2 linked regions of the Bradyrhizobium diazoefficiens genome follow. The protein of the gene in region 1 interacts with the protein of each later gene in a pairwise test. Links are inferred from orthologs where the notes say so. Each region holds a gene or a part of one and is shown on either strand. Other genes may lie near its edges.

Evidence for each region. Proteins that work in one complex are often made in the same cells at the same time.
Region 2: the proteins of hfq (region 1) and rho interact in binary tests that used the Escherichia coli proteins (3 or more experiments, as listed by UniProt). The link is inferred for Bradyrhizobium diazoefficiens from one-to-one orthologs.

The regions. Positions count from the first base shown.
Region 1 is NZ_JAENXS010000002.1:569,018-574,994, forward strand. The notes cover bases 1,420-4,190. They hold hfq (RNA chaperone Hfq), read right to left. Parts: upstream 3,044-4,190; coding sequence 2,795-3,043; downstream 1,420-2,794. Other genes in these bases: hflX (GTPase HflX), read right to left, coding at 1,420-2,783; JJE66_RS19490 (sigma-54 dependent transcriptional regulator), read right to left, coding at 3,292-4,190. In the rest of the region: mazG (nucleoside triphosphate pyrophosphohydrolase), read left to right, coding at 1-659; JJE66_RS19475 (GNAT family N-acetyltransferase), read left to right, coding at 661-1,119; JJE66_RS38130 (GDCCVxC domain-containing (seleno)protein), read right to left, coding at 1,177-1,380; more of hflX, read right to left, coding at 1,404-1,419; more of JJE66_RS19490, read right to left, coding at 4,191-4,662; JJE66_RS19495 (PAS domain-containing sensor histidine kinase), read right to left, coding at 4,680-5,977. UniProt on the Escherichia coli protein: RNA chaperone that binds small regulatory RNA (sRNAs) and mRNAs to facilitate mRNA translational regulation in response to envelope stress, environmental stress and changes in metabolite concentrations.
Region 2 is NZ_JAENXS010000001.1:2,231,120-2,235,046, reverse strand. The notes cover bases 1-2,909. They hold rho (transcription termination factor Rho), read right to left. Parts: upstream 2,134-2,909; coding sequence 868-2,133; downstream 1-867. Other genes in these bases: hemJ (protoporphyrinogen oxidase HemJ), read right to left, coding at 2,391-2,825; mnmE (tRNA uridine-5-carboxymethylaminomethyl(34) synthesis GTPase MnmE), read right to left, coding at 1-556. Also shown: JJE66_RS10500 (pyruvate, water dikinase regulatory protein), read left to right, coding at 3,283-3,927. UniProt on the Escherichia coli protein: Facilitates transcription termination by a mechanism that involves Rho binding to the nascent RNA, activation of Rho's RNA-dependent ATPase activity, and release of the mRNA from the DNA template.

The DNA.
Region 1 (5,977 bases):
TGCAGGTGGTGTTCCACGCCCAGATGGCTTCGGAGCAAAACGCCTTTGCATTCGGCGACGTCGTCGAAGCCATCACGCGAAAAATGATCCGGCGCCATCCGCATGTCTTCGCCGACAAGGAGGGCAACCTCGCCTCCTCCCACGTCAAGGAAGTCTGGGACCGCATCAAGGCCGAGGAGAAAGCCGAGCGCGCCGCGCGCCGGCCGCCCGAAGCGATCCCAACGCACAAATCTCTGCTCGCGGGCGTGAAGGCCGGCCAGCCCGCGCTGACCCGGGCCATGGAGCTGCAGCGCAAGGCCTCCACCGTCGGCTTCGATTGGAACGACCCACGCGCGGTGCTGACAAAAATCCGCGAGGAAGCCGACGAGATCGAGGCCGCGCTGGACCGCAACGACAAGCAAGAGATCGCAGAGGAAACTGGCGATCTGATGTTCGCCCTCGTCAACCTCGCCCGCCATGTCGATGCGGATCCGGAAGCCGCGTTGCGTGCGACCAACGCCAAGTTCGAACGGCGTTTTGCCTATATCGAACGAGCGCTGGAGGCGCAGGGGCGGACGCTGGAGCAGGCCTCGCTGGCGGAGATGGACGCACTGTGGAACGAGGCGAAGGGTGCGCCCGGGCCTGCTCAAACGCGGACCGATACGACGACGAGGGCGTGACGTGGACATCAGGCAGGACGATCCGACGGCCCCTTATGTCGCCGACTTGCTCGCGCATCATCTGCGAGAGCTGCAGAGTGTGATGGGCGAGCACGCGCAGGCACTCGATGCGAGCGGTCTTTCGGCTTCGGAAGTGACGTTCTGGACGGCTTGGCAGGGCGGTGTGCTGCTTGGATTTGGTGCTCTGAAACAGCTGGATGACACGCATGGCGAAGTGAAGTCGATGCGCGCGGCTCCCTCTGCGCGGGGCACCGGTGTCGGGCGCAGCATTCTCCAGCACATCATCGCAGAAGGCCGCAGGCGCGGATATGCGCGTCTCAGCCTGGAAACCGGCACGGCGCCGCTGCACGTTCCGGCCGTCGCGCTGTACCGCAGCGTCGGCTTCGGACCGTGCGAGCCGTTCGCCGACTATCAGGCGAGCCCGCACAACCAGTTCATGAGCCTCGACCTGTCCAATTGAGCTCTCTCAGCTTGCTGGCGGAAGCTTGAGCAAAGCAGAGAACAGAACTGCAAATCGCTAACTGCAACAGGATCGCTCGCCCTGTTTCGGCGGGCACCGCACCGTTCCATAGGAGCAGAACACGCAGCAGTCGCCCGGCTTCGGCCGCAGGCGCGAGCCGCAGCCCTTGCAATCATAGAAGTATTGGCACGCGTCCGAGGGCATGGTCTCGGCCGACTGATGGCCGCATTCCGGGCAAGTGAGAATTGATGCCAATTCCATCTGCGTCGTTCCCGTCGAGCCGGTCACGCCACGCGCGGCACGGCGTCGAACCGGTTCACCACGATATCCCGCTTGGTCTCGTCCACCCGCACGGTCATGTCGAAGCGGCCGTCGTGCAGCTCTTTCACCAGCACCTCGGCATTGCGGTGCAGCCAGGAGATGCCGGCGCCGTCGGCAGCGTCGATGGAGAGATCGAGCGTGGTGCGTTTGGCGGCTAGCCGTTCCTCGATCATGGCGAGCAGCGCCTCGATCCCCTCGCCCGACACGGCCGAGACCAGCATGGCCGGATGATCTTCCGGTCTGCGCGCGGCGATGTTCAGGAGATTTTCGCGTTGCTCCGCATCGTAACGGTCGATCTTGTTCCAGACCTCGATGATGCGGCCGCTATCGTCGGGATTGATGCCGAGCTGGCGCAACACCGCATCGACGTCGCTCTGCTGCGCTTCCGCGTCCTCGTGCGAGATGTCGCGGACATGCAGGATGACGTCGGCTTCCAGCACCTCCTCCAGCGTGGCGCGGAAGGCGGCGACGAGCTGGGTCGGCAGGTTGGAGATGAAGCCGACGGTGTCCGACAGCATCGCCTTGCCGCCATGCGGCAGGGTCAGCGCGCGCAGCGTCGGGTCGAGGGTGGCAAACAGCATGTCGGCGGCCTGCACGTCGGCGCGGGTCAGGCGATTGAACAGCGTCGACTTGCCGGCATTGGTGTAGCCGACCAGCGCGACCACGCGATACGGCACGCGCTGGCGGCCGGCGCGATGCAGCCGCCGCGTCGCCTGCACCTTCTTCAACTCGCTTTCGAGCTTGGAGATGCGTTCCTGGATCAGGCGGCGGTCGGCTTCGATCTGCGTCTCGCCCGGACCGCCCATGAATCCGAACCCGCCGCGCTGGCGTTCGAGATGGGTCCATGAGCGCACGAGGCGCGAGCGCTGGTAGTTGAGATGGGCGAGCTCGACCTGAAGCGAGCCTTCCTTGGTCTTGGCGCGGCGGCCGAAGATTTCCAGAATGAGCCCGGTGCGATCGAGCACCTTGGCGTTCAACTCCTTCTCGAGGTTGCGCTGCTGGATCGGCGCCAGCGCGCAATCCATCACCACGAGCTCGACGTCGAGGCTTTTGGCCAGAGCAGCGATCTCCTCGACCTTGCCCTTGCCGATGTAAGTGGCCGGGCGGATCTGGCTGATCGGTGCGATGATGGCATCCGCAACGACGAGATCGATCGCGCGCGCGAGGCCGGCGGCTTCATCGAGCCGAGCCTCGGCGTTTCGCAGAACAAGACTCTCCGATTGCGCGTCGGCATTGCCTGCGCGCACCCGCAAATAGGGGCCGATGACCAGCACCCGCCCCGTTTGTTGAGCCCCTGCCGATCGCGGACGATCGGCATCCCCGTCGAAATTCCGGGGTTCCAATCAGGTCACTCTCAAGCCGGCTGATCCTCGCCGCCTTCGAACAGCTGGATCGGAGCGCCCGGCATGATGGTCGAGATCGCATGCTTGTAAACGAGCTGCGAGTGACCGTCGCGCCGAAGCAACAAACAGAAATTGTCGAACCAGGTCACGATGCCCTGGAGCTTCACTCCGTTGACCAGAAAGATCGTCAGTGGCGTCTTGGTTTTGCGAACGTGATTAAGGAAGGTGTCCTGCAGGTTTTGTGCGCGGTCTGCCGCCATTGTTTTTTTCTCGCTTTGAGTTTCTTGTTATTGCGCCGATTGCGGCCCTGTTTTGAAAATGTGGGCCTTCTTCCGGTTGCCGTCCCTCATGAGATCCCCCTCGGAAGGAACAGCGGTTTGATTAGAGGACAGGTCGGCTTATTAGGCAAGCCGCTTCCGGCGGCAGGGCTCGTCCGATTGCCCCGAAAAACTACGGAAATCGATGATTTTCCTCGCTTATCCCTGATCGTCGGCGCGGGCCGCCGACATCAGCCGACGCCGAGCGCCTTCAGCTTTCGGTGCAGCGCCGAACGTTCCATGCCAACAAATTCGGCCGTACGAGAAATATTTCCTGAGAAACGGCTGATCTGAGCAATCAAATAGTCGCGCTCGAACACTTCGCGGGCCTCCCGCAGCGGCAGGCCCATGATGTGTTCGCCATTGTTGCTGGTCGGCATCGCCGGCACCATCGAGCCGACATCCTGCGGCAGCATATCGGCGGTGATGATCACCTCCGGTCCGCCGGCGGCCAGAATCATGACTCGCTCAACGTTATTGCGGAGTTGGCGCACATTGCCCGGCCAGACATGCGATTGCAGCACCGCCATCGCGTCCTGCCCGATCTGGCGCTTGGGCAGGCCGCTGCCGGCCGAGATCTGCTCCATGAAATAGTCGATCAATTCCGGAATGTCCTCGCGCCGCTCCGACAGCGCGGGCACGCGGATCGGCACCACGGAGAGCCGATGATAGAGATCCTCACGAAAATGACCGGCCGCGATCTCCTCCTCGAGGTTGCGCGCGGTGGAGGAGATGATGCGGACGTCGACCTGCACCTTGGCGGTGCCGCCGACGCGCTGGAACGACTGCTCGACCAGGACGCGCAAGATCTTGTTCTGGGTCTCGCGCGGCATGTCCGCGATCTCGTCGATGAACAGCGTGCCGCCATGGGCTTCCTCGAGCGCGCCCGGCTTGCGCGCATGCTCGCCATTGGACTGCTCGATGCCGAACAGCTCATTCTCCATGCGCTCGGGTGTGATCGCAGCCGCGTTGATCACCACGAATGGGCCGTCGGCGCGACCCGAGGCCGTATGCAGCGTGCGCGCGGTCAGCTCCTTGCCGGCGCCGGCGGGGCCGACGATCAGGATGCGACTGTTGGCTTTCGCCGCGCGCTCGATGGTCTGGCGCAGCTGGTTCATGCTCGGCGAGCGGCCGACGAGCGAGCTCGCGCTTGGCGCGAGTTGCTTCAGCTCCTTCACCTCGCGCTTGAGGCGAGAGTTCTCCAGCGCGCGATTTGCGACCAGGATCAGCCGGTCGGCCTTGAACGGCTTCTCGATGAAGTCATAGGCGCCGCGCTTGATCGCGGCGACCGCGGTCTCGATGTTGCCGTGGCCGGAGATCATCACCACGGGCAGATCGGCGTTGTCCTTCTTGACCTGCTCCAGCAGCTGCAAGCCGTCGAGCTTGGAGCCCTGCAGCCAGATGTCGAGGAAGACCAGATGCGGTCGGCGGTTGGCGATCTCGGCCAGCGCCGAGTCGCTGTCGCGTGCGGTCCGGGTGACAAAACCCTCGTCTTCGAGGATGCCGGCAACGAGATCCCGAATATCGGCCTCATCATCGACAATCAGAATTTCACTTGCCATGGGTCGCGCCTGTCTTGTCAGCTGCCTGTTGAGGCTTCGATCTTCGTTGAATCATTGGTCTTTTCATCCGGCTCTTTGGTTTCGGCCGCCGGCTCATTTGTTTCCTGCGTCTTGACGGAATCCGCAGACGTTTCGTTGATATCCAGGGTGTCGGCCGCCGGCGCCGGCTCGGTCCCGTCGGCGTTCGCAGGCCGACCGGAGATCGCAAAGCGCATCCGCATCCAGGCGCCGCGCTGGCCTTCGCGGAAGTCGGAGGCGTCCTTCAGCTCGATGCGGCCGCCATGGTCTTCCAGCACGCGGCCGACGATGGCCAGGCCCAGGCCAGTGCCCTTGGCGCGCGTGGTCACGTAAGGCTCGAGCAGCCGCGAGCGCGCGACCTTGGGCAAGCCGATGCCGTTGTCGATGACGTCGATCAGCACGTCCTCGCCTTCGCGCGAGACCACGACGTCGATGCGGCCCTTTCCGTTGTCCTTGCCCAATTCTTCCGGCGGGACCTGCTCGATCGCCTCGGTGGCGTTCTTGACGATGTTGGTGACCGCCTGCGAGATCAGCCGCCGATCGAACTGGGCGCGCAGCGGATCTTCCTTGAACTCGGCCTCGATATCGATCTCGGGATGGGCGACCTTCATCAGGAACACCGCCTGCCGCACGGTGTCGGCGACGTCCTCGCCTTCCATCACGGGCTTCGGCATCCGCGCGAAACGCGAGAACTCGTCCACCATGCGGCGGATATCGTCGACCTGGCGCACGATGGTGTCGGTGCACTGCTCAAAGATCTGCTTGTCCTTGGCCTCGGTGATGTCCTTGCCGAACTTGCGGCGGATGCGCTCGGCCGAGAGCTGGATCGGCGTCAGCGGGTTCTTGATCTCGTGGGCGATGCGGCGCGCGACATCGCCCCAGGCCGAGGTGCGCTGCGCCGAAACCAGCTCGGTGATGTCGTCAAGCGTGATGATGTAGCTGTCGTGCGGCTGGTTCTTCTCGGCGCTGACGCGGACCGAGAGGTTGCGTTCCTGCCCGTCGCGCGTGATCGTGATCTGGCCCTGCACGAGGCGCTGGGTCCCTTCCCGCGCCGCCGTCATCATCTCGTCGAGCTCGGGCAGCACGTCGGAGAGCGGATGGCCGAGCGTCTCGGCCTCGGAATGGCCGATCAGCTTCTCGGCGGAGCGGTTGAGGATGCCGACGCTGCCCGAGGTATCGACGCCGATGATGCCGGCGCTCGCAGAGGACAGCACGGCTTCGATGAAGCGGCGGCGGCTGTCGATGAGGTCGCTGGCGTTGACGAGCTCGTCGCGCTGACTGCGCAATTCCTGCGTCA
Region 2 (3,927 bases), on another replicon or contig:
CGGCGGGCACGTCGCCCTCGTCCGAGAAATCGATGCCGGCCTCAATCAGTGCCGAGGCCTCGATGATGCGCTCGCGCCAGTCGCGGGCGCGGTTGCCGAGCAGGCCCTGCAACTGACGCAGCGCCTGACGCCGCTGCCGGTCTGTGTCGGCATGGATGAGATCGTCGAGGCCCTCCGCCTCGGTGAGATCGAGCTTGCCGTTCTCGAAGGCGCGCTGCGTGAACTCGCCCGGCTCAGCCGCTCGCGTATTCGGAATTAGAGAAATCGCGGCCAGCACCGCCGCCAGCACCGCGCGGCCGCCATGGACGTGCAATTCGGCGACGTCCTCGCCGGTCGCGCTGGCCGGCCCCGGAAACCAGAGCACGACCGAATCGTCGATCGGCTGGCCCGCACCATCACGGAGCAGCCGGCGGCTGGCCTGTCTTGGTGCCGGCAGCCTGCCCGCGAGTGTCGTCAGCACTTGGCCAGCTTGCGGACCCGAGACGCGCACCATTGCAATCGCGCTCGGAGGACGACCGGACGACAGCGCAAAGATGGTCTGATCTCGCGGATGCATGGCCTATTTGTCCGGCTGGCCAGGAAAAGGCAAACCTCACGTTCCGGGCGGCCGCGATCCTGTGTTGGTGAGTTCCAGCCCGCAGCAACCGTTATATTGCATCGCAGCACAAACACGGCTTTTGCTGCAAACCTCTGCCACCCGCGGGCCGGCCCCATGAATAAAGTCGAGCGTTACATTGATATATCAAGTTCTTACTAAGAAATCAGCTTCGCGATTTGGACGCTCACCATGCTGCACATTCGCCGCAGCAAAGCCGCACAACGAGAAGGGCGCCCGAAGGCGCCCTTTGGTGTCTTGCTGCACTGCACTTAGGTATTCATCGAGTCGAAGAACTCCGAGTTGCTCTTGGTCGAGCGCAGCTTGTCGAGCAGGAAGTCGATCCCGTCCATGGTGCCCATCGGGTTGAGGATACGCCGCAGCACGTACATCTTCTTCAGCACCAGCGGATCGGTAATCAGCTCCTCCTTGCGGGTGCCGGAGCGCGAAATATCGATCGCCGGGAAGGTCCGCTTGTCCGAGACCTTGCGGTCCAGGATCAGCTCGGAGTTACCGGTACCCTTGAACTCTTCGAAGATGACTTCGTCCATGCGGCTGCCGGTATCGACCAGCGCGGTCGCGATGATGGTCAGGGAGCCGCCCTCCTCGATGTTGCGGGCGGCGCCGAAGAAGCGCTTCGGCCGCTGCAGCGCGTTGGCGTCGACACCGCCGGTCAGCACCTTGCCGGATGACGGCACCACGGTGTTGTAGGCGCGGCCCAGACGCGTGATCGAATCAAGCAGGATCACGACGTCGCGGCCATGCTCGACCAGGCGTTTTGCTTTCTCGATCACCATCTCGGCGACCTGGACGTGACGCACCGCCGGCTCGTCGAAGGTCGAGGACACGACCTCGCCCTTCACCGAACGCTGCATGTCCGTGACTTCTTCCGGACGCTCGTCGATCAGGAGCACGATCAGATAGCATTCGGGGTGATTGTGCGCGATCGAATGCGCGATGTTCTGCATCAGCACGGTTTTACCGGTACGCGGCGGGGCGACGATCAGTGCCCGCTGGCCCTTGCCGATTGGCGCAACGATGTCGATCACCCTTGCAGACAAGTCTTTTCGCGTCGGATCCTCGAGTTCCATACGGAAACGCTGATTCGGAAACAGCGGCGTGAGGTTGTCGAAATTGACCTTGTGCTTGGCCTTTTCCGGGTCCTCGAAATTGAGCGTGTTGACCTTCAGCAGCGCGAAATAGCGCTCGCCCTCTTTCGGGCTGCGGATGTGGCCTTCGATGGTGTCGCCGGTGCGCAGGCCGAAGCGGCGGATCTGCGAGGGTGAAACGTAGATGTCGTCCGGGCCCGGCAGATAATTGGCATCGGGCGAGCGGAGAAAGCCGAAGCCGTCGGAAAGCACTTCGACGACGCCCTCGCCGACGATGTCGGTTTCAGCGAGTGCAAGCTGCTTGAGGATCGCGAACAGCAGCTCCTGCTTGCGCATCGTGCTGGCATTCTCGACCCCGTTCTCTTCCGCGAACGAGACGAGCTCGGCCGGCGTCTTCGACTTGAGGTCCTGGAGTTTAATTTCCCGCATTGGGGTGGTCCTGTGGGGTAACCTTGGGAGGGGTGCGAGGAGGCTCTGAAATGCGGACGCGAGAAGGTAAGGTCCGCAGGTCTGGCAAGGTGAGCGCCGGAGAGGCTTAAACCTGATGCGGTGTCCGGCCTTCAAAAAGCTCGGACACAACCACATCCGCCTGCGTTGGGTGGGATATCGCTAATATAGAAAATCGCTTCCCACTCCGCAAGCCGAAGCGCTGAGCGATCGTTCACGTTTGTTGCCTAGAATCTTGCCTAGAACGGCTTCACGACCACCATGATGACGATGATGATCATCAAAACGGTCGGCACCTCATTGATAATCCGAAAGAATTTCTGATTGTACGGGCGCCGGTCGGCGGCGAAGTCCTTGAGCCAGCGGGAAAAAAAGCCGTGGACCGCGGACATCGCCAGGACCAGTGCCAGTTTTACGTGCAGCCAGCCGAAGCTGAACCAGTGACCGGCCCAGGCGAGGTAGAGCCCGGCGAGCCAGGTCACGATCATGGCAGGGTTGATGATCGCCTTGAGCAGGCGCCGCTCCATGACTTTGAACGTTTCCGACTGCTTCGAGCCGATCTCGGCCTCGCAATGATAGACGAACAGCCGCGGCAGATAGAGCATGCCGGCCATCCACGAGATGACGGCAATCACGTGCAGTGCCTTGATCCAGAGGTAGACGTCTTCAAACATGTTTCGCTTCCGGCTTGGCCCAGCTCAGGGAACGCTGGGGATAGTAAGGACTCGTTAAGGTCTTACCTGCACACATATCCGTCCGGAGCGCCCTTCTTAAATCTAAGAATCTTAGATTCTTAAGGTTTGAGTCTATGTGACCGTGGATTGGACTCATGCAATTCCATCCGCCGGTTCACCCGCGCTTGTTCACATCCATCAACATATCCCGGATAGCTCTGGTGGCTCGCAATAAGCCAGCCAGCTTCAAAGGCTTGCGGGCTTCTGTCGGCAGCTTATCAAGGGGGTTGTCCGCATCATCCCGTTTCCCGCATCGAGAGGCGCCAGACTTGTTCCGATGGGCAGTGCTGTGAAGAAAATCGGCACTTATCCCGCCCCTGGTGTCGCGCATCCCTTTCCGAGGGGTTAAGGTCCACAGAAATCCACAAACCACACCGTCCCCATACAAAGAGTTTTTGTGCCGACATCGAACAATTATTTCCATCTGCACCTCGTCTCCGATTCGACCGGTGAGACCCTGATCACGGTCGCGCGTGCCGTCGCCGCACAGTACGCGAACGTCACGCCGGTTGAGCATGTCTATCCGCTGGTGCGCAGCCAGAAACAGCTCGATCGCGTGCTCGACGAGATCGAGGAAGCGCCGGGCATCGTGCTGTTCACGCTGCTGGAGAAGGATCTGGTCTCCAGGCTCGAGGACAAGTGCAAGGCGATCAATGTTCCGAGCCTGTCGATTATCGGCCCGGTCATGCAGCTGTTCGAAGCCTATCTCGGCGCTGCGACGACGGGTCGCGTCGGCGCCCAGCACGTGCTCAACGCGGAATATTTCAAGCGCATCGACGCGCTGAACTACACGATGATTCATGACGACGGCCAGCATGTCGATGGGCTCGAGGATGCCGACGTCGTACTGGTCGGCGTGTCCCGCACCTCGAAGACGCCGACGTCGATCTATCTCGCCAATCGCGGCATTCGCACGGCCAACGTGCCGCTGGTGCCGGGCATTCCGGTCCCGGCGCAATTGGAAACGCTGACCCGTCCGCTGGTCGTGAGCCTGCACGCGACGCCGGAGCGCCTGATCCAGATCCGCCAGAACCGGTTGCTC